2 regions of the Caenimonas aquaedulcis genome follow, and region 2 is predicted to be linked to the other one. Evidence: predicted binding sites of a transcription regulator. Region 2 holds the regulator's gene; the other holds the start of a gene.

Evidence for each region. Region 2 encodes FNR, which switches genes on or off when oxygen is low (the NO sensors DNR and NnrR bind a similar motif). Its sites were predicted from a motif close to TTGATNNNNATCAA; they were not measured.
Region 1: oxc (oxalyl-CoA decarboxylase) is a predicted target of FNR. The motif match lies at 3,163-3,176, and genes of this name have one in related genera.

The regions. Positions count from the first base shown of each region.
Region 1 covers NZ_JADWYS010000001.1:244,903-249,757, forward strand. Annotated here, with positions in the region: gene I5803_RS01080 (acetate--CoA ligase family protein) at 1-52, opposite strand, end outside; gene frc (formyl-CoA transferase) at 63-1,310, opposite strand; gene oxc (oxalyl-CoA decarboxylase) at 1,346-3,070, opposite strand; gene I5803_RS01095 (Crp/Fnr family transcriptional regulator) at 3,233-3,841, shown strand; gene I5803_RS01100 (cytidylate kinase family protein) at 3,967-4,800, opposite strand; gene I5803_RS01105 (tripartite tricarboxylate transporter permease) at 4,821-4,855, opposite strand, start outside.
Region 2 covers NZ_JADWYS010000001.1:4,032,794-4,037,648, reverse strand. Annotated here, with positions in the region: gene I5803_RS19480 (ribose-phosphate diphosphokinase) at 1-611, shown strand, start outside; gene I5803_RS19475 (YgaP family membrane protein) at 598-792, shown strand; gene I5803_RS19470 (trypsin-like peptidase domain-containing protein) at 809-2,134, opposite strand; gene I5803_RS19465 (hemerythrin domain-containing protein) at 2,175-2,765, opposite strand; gene fnr (fumarate/nitrate reduction transcriptional regulator Fnr) at 2,787-3,566, opposite strand; gene I5803_RS19455 (response regulator) at 3,577-3,981, opposite strand; gene mgtA (magnesium-translocating P-type ATPase) at 4,038-4,855, opposite strand, start outside.

The DNA of each region.
Region 1 (4,855 bases), 3.8 Mb from region 2:
ACGCCTTGACGGCGTCGAGGATCTTGCGGACCTTTGCTTTGTCGATTGCCATGTGAAGCTCCTTAGATGACTTTGGATTCGCGCAGATCGGCGATCTGTTCGCGGGAATAACCGAGCTGGGCCAGCACTTCCTCCGTGTGCTCGCCCAGCAGGGGCGAGCGCGTCACTTCGGTGATGCTGTCGGACATCTTGATGGGGTTGCCCACCGTCAGGTACTTGCCGCGCTTGGGGTGGTCGACTTCGACCACGGTGCCCGTTTCGCGCAGCGACGGTTCCTCGGCGATCTCCTTCATCGAGAGGATCGGGCCGCAGGGGATGTCGTACTTGTTGAGGATGTCCATCGCCTCGAACTTGTCGTGCTGCTTGGTCCATTCCTCGATGCGCGAGAAGATCGTCTTCAGGTGCGGCAGGCGCGCCTTGGGCGTCGCGTAGCTGGGGTCGGTGATCCAGCCTTCCTCGCCGATCACCTTGCAGATCGCGCCCCACACCGGCGCCTGCGTGATGAAGTAGATGTAGGCGTTCGGGTCCGTCTGCCAGCCCTTGCACTTGAGGATCCAGCCCGGCTGGCCGCCGCCCGAGGCGTTGCCCGCGCGCGGCACGGCCTCGAGGAATTCCTTGTCGGGGTACTGCGGATACTCTTCGAGCACGTGCTTGCGGTCCAGGCGCTGCTGGTCGCGCAGCTTCACGCGGCACAGGTTCAGCACGGCGTCCTGCATGGCGGCGAGCACCTTCTGGCCGCGGCCGGTGGTGTTGCGCTGGTAGAGCGCGGCGACGATGCCCAGGGCCAGGTGCAGGCCCGTGCCGCTGTCGCCGATCTGCGCGCCCGTGACGAGCGGCGGGCCGTCGTCGAAGCCGGTGGTGGAGGCCGCGCCGCCCGCGCACTGCGCGACGTTCTCGTAGACCTTGCAGTCCTCGTACGGCCCGGGGCCGAAGCCCTTGACGGACGCCATGATCATGCGCGGGTTCAGCTCCTGGATGCGCTCCCACGAGAAGCCCATGCGGTCGAGCGCGCCGGGCGCGAAGTTCTCGACCAGCACGTCGCATTCCTTCACCAGGCGCTCCAGCACTTCCTTGCCCTTTGGGTCCTTGGTGTTGATCGTGATGGAGCGCTTGTTGTGGTTGAGCATCGTGAAGTAGAGGCTGTCCACGCCGTCGATGTCGCGCAGCTGGCCGCGCGTCGCGTCGCCTTCGCCCGCCTTCTCCACCTTGATCACGTCCGCGCCGAACCACGCGAGCAGCTGGGTGCAGGTGGGGCCGGATTGCACGTGCGTGAAATCGAGGATCTTGACGCCGTCCAGGGCTTTGCTCATGGCTTGTTCTCTCTCTTCAAAGTTTCAAAAACCGGTTACTTCTTCTTCGCGTTCGGGTTCAGGCTGGTGATGCGTCCGCTCTCGGTGCCCGCCGTCTCGTCGATGATGGCATTGATCAGGGTCGGCTTGCCGGAAGACACCGCCTCGTCCAGCGCCTTCTTCAGCTCGGCCGTGGTCTTCGCGTAGACGCCCGTGCCGCCGAACGCCTGCATCAGCATCTCGTAGCGCGCGTCCTTCACGAAGACCGTGGGCGCGACGTCCTTGCCGCCGCTCGCGTTCTGGTCGGTGCCCTTGTAGACGCCGTTGTTGTTCATCACCACCACGCACACCGGCAGGTTGTAGCGGCAGATCGTCTCGACTTCCATGCCCGAGAACCCGAAGGCGCTGTCGCCGCACACGGCGATCACCGGCTTGCCCGTCTCGACGGCAGCGGCGACGGCGAAGCCCATGCCGATGCCCATGATGCCCCAGGTGCCGACATCGAGGCGCTTGCGCGGCTCGTACATGTCCACGATGCTGCGCGTGAAGTCGAGCGCGTTGGCGCCTTCGTTGACGAGGACCGCGTCGGGACGCTCCTTGATCTTGTTGCGCACGACGTTGAGCGCGCTGTGGAAGTTCATGGGCGAAGGATCCTTCGCCAGCGTCTCGGCCATCTTGGTGAGGTTCTTGTCCTTGCGCTCGGAGATCGCGCTGGTCCACTCGGCCGGCGGCTTGGCCCACGAGGAGCCGATCGCCGCGTTCAGTGCCGCGACGCAGGAGCCGATGTCGCCGATCACCGGCGCCGCGATCGCGACGTTGCTGTCGGCTTCCGTCGGCGAGATATCCACCTGGATGAACTGCTGGCCGCCACCGTCCTTGCCCGACGCGCCGCCCCAGGTCTTGCCCTTGCCGTGCGACAGCAGCCAGTTCAGGCGCGCACCGACGAGCATCACGACGTCGGCTTCGGCGAGCACATAGGACCGCGCGGCGGAAGCCGACTGCGCATGGTTGTCGGGCAGCAGGCCTTTGGCCATCGACATCGGCAGGTAGGGGATGCCGGTTTTCTCGACGAGCGCCTTGATGTCCGCGTCGGCCTGCGCGTAGGCCGCGCCCTTGCCCAGGAGGATGAGGGGCTTTTTCGCGCCCTTGAGCAGGTCCACGGCGCGCTTGACGGCATCCGGCGCGGGGATCTGCTTCGGCGCGGCATCGACCACCTTGATCAGCGACTTCTTGCCCGCGGCCGCATCGATGGTTTGCGCGAAGAGTTTCGCCGGCAGGTCGAGGTACACGCCGCCCGGGCGTCCGGAAACGGCGGAGCGGATGGCGCGCGCGATGCCGACGCCGATGTCTTCGGCATGCAGCACGCGGAAGGCCGCCTTGCACAGCGGCTTCGCGATGGCGAGCTGGTCCATCTCTTCGTAGTCGCCTTGCTGCAGGTCGACGATTTCGCGTTCCGAGGAGCCGCTGATGAGGATCATCGGGAAGCAGTTGGTCGTGGCATTCGCGAGCGCGGTGAGGCCGTTCAGGAAACCGGGTGCCGACACGGTGAAGCAGATGCCGGGCTTTTGCGTGAGGAAGCCCGCGGCCGCGGCGGCGTTGCCCGCATGCTGTTCGTGCCGGAAGGCGATCACGCGCATGCCTTCGCCTTGCGCCATGCGCAGGAAGTCGGTGATCGGGATGCCCGGGAGGCAGTAGATGGTGTCCAGCCCGTTGAGCTTCAGCGCGTCGATGACGAGGTGAAAGCCGTCGGTCGTGGCCTGCGATTGGGTTTCTGTCGTCATGTCTTCAGGTCCTGCGGGTGCCGTCTCCCGCCCCGTGCGGAAGGCCTGCTCACCCCTGCGCGGTATCATAGGAAACGCCTTGCGCGGCACTCTTGACCGGGGTCAATTTTCACCAATCCACCCGGCGCGCGGCGGGCACCCCGGCACCGAACTTTCCCCTGCATGTCATCCGTCGACAACCATCCCGAAAGAAACGTCATCCGCGTCCAGCTGGCGCACAACGTCGTCCTCAAGGGGATGACCGCGGCCCAGACGATGGAGCTGGAAACGCATCTCGCGGTGCTGGACGTGCAAAAAGGCGAGAACCTGCTCAACCAGGGCGTGCACGAAATGGAGCAGTACTTCATCCTGGACGGCGTGCTCAAACGTGTGGTCACGAACCAGGAAGGCAAGGAGATGATCCTGCGCTTCACGGACGAAGGCGATTTCGAGACGAGCTACGCCGCGTGGCGCCTGGGCACGCCGACGCCGTACAGCATCGTGAGCGTGACGAAGGCGAGGGTGGCGAAGCTGCCGATGCGCGAGTGGGTGGGCTTCCTGGAGCGCCACCCCGGATTGAAGCAATCCTTCGAGTATTACGTGATGCAGGAAATGAGCGAAATCATGGCGCACACGATTACGCTGCACCTGCTGGATGCGCCGGGACGCGTGAAGCGTTTCCAGCGCAAGCACCCTGAGCTGTTCGACCGGGTGCCCAAGAAGGAATTGGCGACCTACCTGAATCTCTCCGCGGAGACGCTGAGCCGGTTGAAGCAGCGGGGGAAGATTTAGGGGGCAAGGACGCAGAATTCGCAGAAGTTACGCAGAATGAAGACAAGAAGAATTCAAAATTTCATTTGATTTTTTCTTGTATTTCTTCTGCGTAACTTCTGCGAATTCTGCGTCCGGTATCAAAATCAAGTCTTCGCATGTGCAAACCGCCGCGTCACCGCCATGATCCGCAGCTGGTTGTCTACATTGCCCGCGCCCGCGACCGCGCTGGCCACCCGCGCGGTTTCCGACCGCTCCGCGTCGTTCAGCACGATGCCCTGCAGCACCACCTTCCCCTGCGACGAATCGACTTCGATGTTCACCTCGCGCGTCGATTCGTTGTCGCGCAGCGCCGCGCGGATCGCGGAATTGAGCGCCAGGCTTTGCAGCTTCGCGCGTGAGGCTTCGGTTTCCGCAAATTCCGGGCGGCCGGCCAGGTGCAGGATCTGCGCGGCGCAGCTTTCCACCGTCACGCGATCGGTGTTGAGCACCAGGTCGTAGAGGAGGGGGTCGCCCCAGGTCACGCCGAAGCGGTCGTGCATGCGGGTGGCATGGGCGTCGTCGCTGCGGCGCACCTCGGCCTGCGCGAAGTCGCGGTCGTCCGTGCCGAGATGCTCCATCAGCCAGTCCACCCGCTTGTCGAAGGATCGCGTGATGCGCACCGTGACGACGTGCGGCACGTCGCGCAGCAGGCAGGTCGCGCCCCAGCCGCGCAGCACCACGTTGCCGCGGCCCGCGAGTGCATAGACTTCCTTGGCCGTGTACACCGCTTCGGTGTCGTGGTCGCTCTTGAGCCGCTCCATGAGGCCGGCCTTGCCCTCCCGCAGGCGGCTGATCAGGCTGGTGGATACCTGCATGCGCCCGGCGACGCCTTCCAGCACCTCGTGCCGCAGCACCTCGAGCTGCGACACGCGGCCGAGCTCGATGGCGACGTCCTTCGCGAGCGAGCCCATTTCCTGGGTGAGGGCGATGACGGGCATGGCGTGCTCCTCGGTTCAGGTCAGTCGACCGGCTGTTCTTCGGCGAAGGACTCGC
Region 2 (4,855 bases):
GCTATGCGAGGCTGCTGTCGTCGTCGCTCGATTTCCTCGCGACGGTCGATCCGCACCTGCACCGCTGGCGCAGCCTGGGCGAGATCTACCCGATCCGCGCGCAGGCCGTGAGCGCCGCGCCCGCCATCGCGCCCTGGATCGCCGACCACGTCGCGGACCCGCTGCTCATCGGGCCGGACGCCGAGAGCGCGCCCTGGGTCGAACAGGCCGCGCTGCTGTGCGGCGCGCCGTGGGCCGTGATGGAGAAGGTGCGGCACGGCGACCGGCAGGTCAGCGTGCGCGCGCCCGCGGGCGTGGACTGGAAGTCCCGCACGCCGGTGCTGCTCGACGACATCGTCTCCTCCGGCGCCACCCTGCTCGCCGCGGTGGAGGCGCTCGCGCGCGCCGGCGCGCGGCCGCCCGTGTGCGTCGCCGTTCACGCGCTGCCGGAAGGCGACGCGGTGTGGAAGCTCATGGCCGCGGGCGTCACCCGCTTCGCCAGCTGCGATTCGATTGCCCACGCGTCCAACGCGATCGGCCTGGCCCCCCTGCTCGCGCAGGCGGTCAGGCGGCTCGCGTCCGTCCCCGTTTCCTCAACCCACCCTGAAAGGCATCCCCATGAAAGTCAATGAAGGTACCCTGGACCGCAGCCTGCGCGTCATCGCCGGCCTCGCGCTGATCGCCCTCGCCTACTTCGGCACCATCGGCGCGTGGGGCTATATCGGCGTCGTGCCGCTCGTCACGGGCGCGGCCGGCATGTGCCCACTGTACAGCCTGCTCGGCATCTCGACCTGCCCGGCGTCCACCAGGTAGTTCGCGCCGCGCCGCGTCACCGCCCCAGTCGGTCGACCGGGACGTACGAGGCCACGCCGCCGCGCTCGACCAGCAGGGCCACCGTGGGCTTGTCCGCGGCGGCGCGCAGCGCCGCGTCGAACTCCGACGCGGTGGCGACCGGGATGCCGTTGACCGCCGTGATGCGGTCGCCGGGCTCGATGCCGGCGAGCAGGCTGGAGCCGACGACGTCGTCGACGTAGACGCCCGCCGGCAGGCCCGCGGTCGCGCCGGCCGGCGCAAGCCCCAGGCCGAGCCGGATCTCCGGGGCCGTCCGCGCGGTGGGCGACGCATCGGCCTGCGTGCGCGCAGCCTGCGCATGCACGCGCACGGTGGACATCGCCTCGCCACGCCACAGCCGCAGCGCCAGCGATTCGCCGGGCTTCAACGCGGAGAATTCTTCCTCGATCTGCGCGTGCGAGGCCGTGCGCCGCGAGCCTGTGGCGACCAGCACGTCGCCGCTGCGAAGGCCGGCGGCTTCCGCGGCGCTGCCCGGCGCGACTTTCACGACGAGCGCGCCGCCCGTCTCGCCCAGCCCGAACGCGCGCGCGAGGTCCGCGGTGACGGGCTGCGTCACCACGCCGAGCTCGGCGCGGCGCGAGCGGCCCGCGCGGATGCGCGACACGATGCGCAGGACCTGGTCGGCCGGCAACGCGAACGACACGCCGGCGAAGATGCCGTTGTCCGAATAGATCAGCGAGTTCATCCCGACGACGGCGCCGTCTGACGTGAACAGCGGGCCGCCGGAGCTGCCGGGGTTGATCGCCACGTCCGTCTGGATGAGCGGCAGCACGCTGCCGCCGGGCAGGAAGCGCGGGTAGGCGCTCACCACACCCGCGGTCACCGTGTGCTCGAAGCCGAAGGGCGCGCCCATCGCGGCGACCCATTCGCCGGGGCACACGCGGCGCTGCGGCTCGAGCGGCGCGGCCGGCAGGCCCGACGCCTCGACCTTCAGCAGGGCGACGTCGGCATCGCGGTCGAAGCCGGCGACGCGCGCCTGCAGCCTGCGCCCGTCGGCCATCGCGATCCAGGTCTCCCGCGCATCGAACACCACATGCGCGCTGGTGGCGACGAACCCATCGGGCGACAGGATGAAGCCCGAGGCGAAGGACCGCTCGAGCGGCGCGTCGGGAAACGGCGGCGTGCGGTCGGGCCCGCCGAAGACGGAATCGACGCGCCGGGGCCGGATGACGAGCACGCTCACCACCGCCGGCGCGGTGCGCGCGGCCGCCGCGGAGAAACTGCGCGTCGCGCCCGGGGGCCGGGGCACGGCGCACGGGTCGTCGGAGGCGGATGCCGGCGCCGCGAAGAGCGCTGCTGCCATGGCGAGGGCGGCAACGCGGGCCGGCCGCCCGCCCCGCGGCTCAGGCATGCAGCTCGGGCCCGACGCCGATCGGCGCGGGCGCCGCCATGACGATGCGCGTGAAGAGGCGGTCGTAGACCGGGTCGCGCACGCCGCCGGCGAGCGGGTCCCGGTCCTGCTCGAAGGCCAGGTCGAGCTCCTTCCACTCCTTGCTCGTGAGCGCCTCTTCGGCGCCGGGCAGCAGCTGCGTCTCCTCCACGCGCATGTGCTCGAGGTAGAAGGCGGCGTACTTTTCCGCGGCGTCCTCGAAGATCGGGCGGCGCGAATCGCCGACCAGCTCCCAGGCGAGCAGCAGGTGCTGCAGTTCCCGCACCTTGCCCTCGCCGCGCATGTGGTCCGCCTCGAGCTTGCGGATCACGGGCATGAGCGCCGGCACCGCGCGGGCGATGCGGGGAAAGAGCAGGTCCGACTCCTTGGGGTGGTGCCGCTTCTCCGGAAATTCGTCGATGTAGAACAGCATGGCGCGCAGCACGTCGAAGAAACGCTCGGGCTGGTCGCCGGGGCCGTTGGCGATCATCATCTTCAGCGAACGCAGCATGGCGGCCACGGCCGAATGCTCCTCCCGGATGATCTGTGTGCAGCTATGGGGCATGGGGTTGACCTCTGGTTGCGTTCAGTGGATGCGCATGTCGAGGGCCCGCGACAGGCCCGCGAGGTCGAGGATGCGGATGTGGCGCTTGTCCACTTCCAGCAGGCCGCGCTGCTGGAACGCGGAGAAGGTGCGGCTCACCGTCTCGAGCTTCATGCCGAGGTAGCTGCCGATCTCGGCGCGGGACATGCGCAGGTGGAACTCGCTGGCCGAGTAGCCGCGGGCCTTCATGCGCTGCGACAGGTTCAGCAGGAAGGCCGCGAGGCGCTCCTCCGCGTTCATGCTCCCGAGCAGCATCATCAGGCTGTGCTCGCGCACGATCTCGCGGCTCATGAGGCGGCTCACCAGGTGGTGCATGTTGCTGTGGGCTGCCGACAGCTCGTTCAGGTGCTCGTAGGGGATGGCGCAGATCTCCGCGTCCTCGAGGGCCGTCGCGCCGCTCGCATGGTGTCCCTGCGCGACGCCGTCGAGCCCCATCAGCTCGCCGGCCATGTGGAAGCCGGTGACCTGGTCGCGCCCGTCCTGCAGCGTGAGGCTGGACTTGAAGGTGCCGCTGCGCACGGCGTAGATGTACTGGAAGCGGTCGCCCTCATGGTAGAGCGGCTGGCCCAGCTTCACCTTGCGGCGCCCGAAGAGCAGGCCGTCCAGGCGCACCACGTCGTCGCCCGTCATGCCGCAGGGCAGGCACAGCTCCTTCAGGTGGCAGGCGGAGCATTGCGTCTTGAGCGGCGCGGCGACGCGGATGTCGCGCACCGGCAGTTGCCGCGTGAACGTGACGGGGGCTTCGAGAGTGGCTGCGTTCATGATCATCCTCCTACGGATTGGCGTTCGTTGAATCGGGTTGGCGGGCGGCGACGGCGACGGCCTGGGCGAGTTGGCCCGAGTCGCTGCCCTTGTCCAGGAAGCGCGCCGCGCCTGCTTTCAGGTAGCGCGTGCGATAGGCCTGCGCGGAGTTGTTGGTGAAGACGACGAAAGCGACACCCGGCGCGGCGGGCCGTACCGCCTGCAAGACCTCCAGGCCCGTGCCGCCCTCGAGCTGCACGTCCAGCACGACGACGTCGGGCCGGAGCGCCAGGATCGAGGCGATGCAGCCGCGGGGCGTCTCGCCCTCCCCCACGATCAGCGCGCCTTTCGATTCGAGGAGGTTGCCGACGCGCGAGCGGATCAGTGCGGAGTCGTCGGCGAGGAATACGCGGATGGGAAGCTGGCTGTCGGGCATGGCGCAACTTTGGCCCAACGCCCCGCCGCGCGACATCGGCGGCGGACGAAAGAACGCTAGGAATGGCCCTGAATGCGGCTTCCCGAATGCCCGGCGGCCCTAGGAATTTTCCTAGCGGCGCGCGACCGGTAGAAGCGGCGCTTGACGAGTTCCAGCAGCAGGAGGTAGCTCACCGTCATGCCCGTGATGGCGAGGTAGAACGATGCCGGCAGGCCCACCAGCCCGAACCACGCCCCCAGGGGCGTGAAGGGCAGCACCGCCGCGAACGAGAGCACGGCGAGGGCGGCGGCCGCCACGGCGGGATGCGGCCGGCCCGCGATGGCCGGGCCGCGCGTGCGGATCACGAAGACCGCCAGGACCTGCGTGGCGAGGGATTCGAGGAACCACGCCGACTGGAACTGCGCGGGGGCGGCATCCAGCACGTGCAGCAGCACGACGAACAGGCCGATGTCGAACAGCGAACTCACCGGCCCGATCACGAGCATGAAGCGCCGCAGGCGGGCGATGTCCCAGCGCACGGGCGCAGCGACGTCCTGCGCATCGACGCGGTCCAGCGGCAGCGCGGCGGACACGCCGTCGTACAGCAGGTTGTTCAGCAGGATCTGCACCGGCAGCATCGGGAGGAACGGCAGGAACACCGCGGCGGCGGCCATGCTGGCCATGTTGCCGAAGTTGGAACTGGTGCCCAGCAGGATGTACTTGCGCGTGTTGGCGATGGTCCGCCTGCCCTCGCCCACCGCCGCGCCGAGCACGCCCAGGTCGTGGCGCAGCAGCACGAGATCGGCGGCCGCGCGCGCGCTGTCGCAGGCGGAGTCCACCGAGATCCCCACGTCCGCGCTGTGGAGCGCGGGCGCGTCGTTGATGCCGTCGCCCA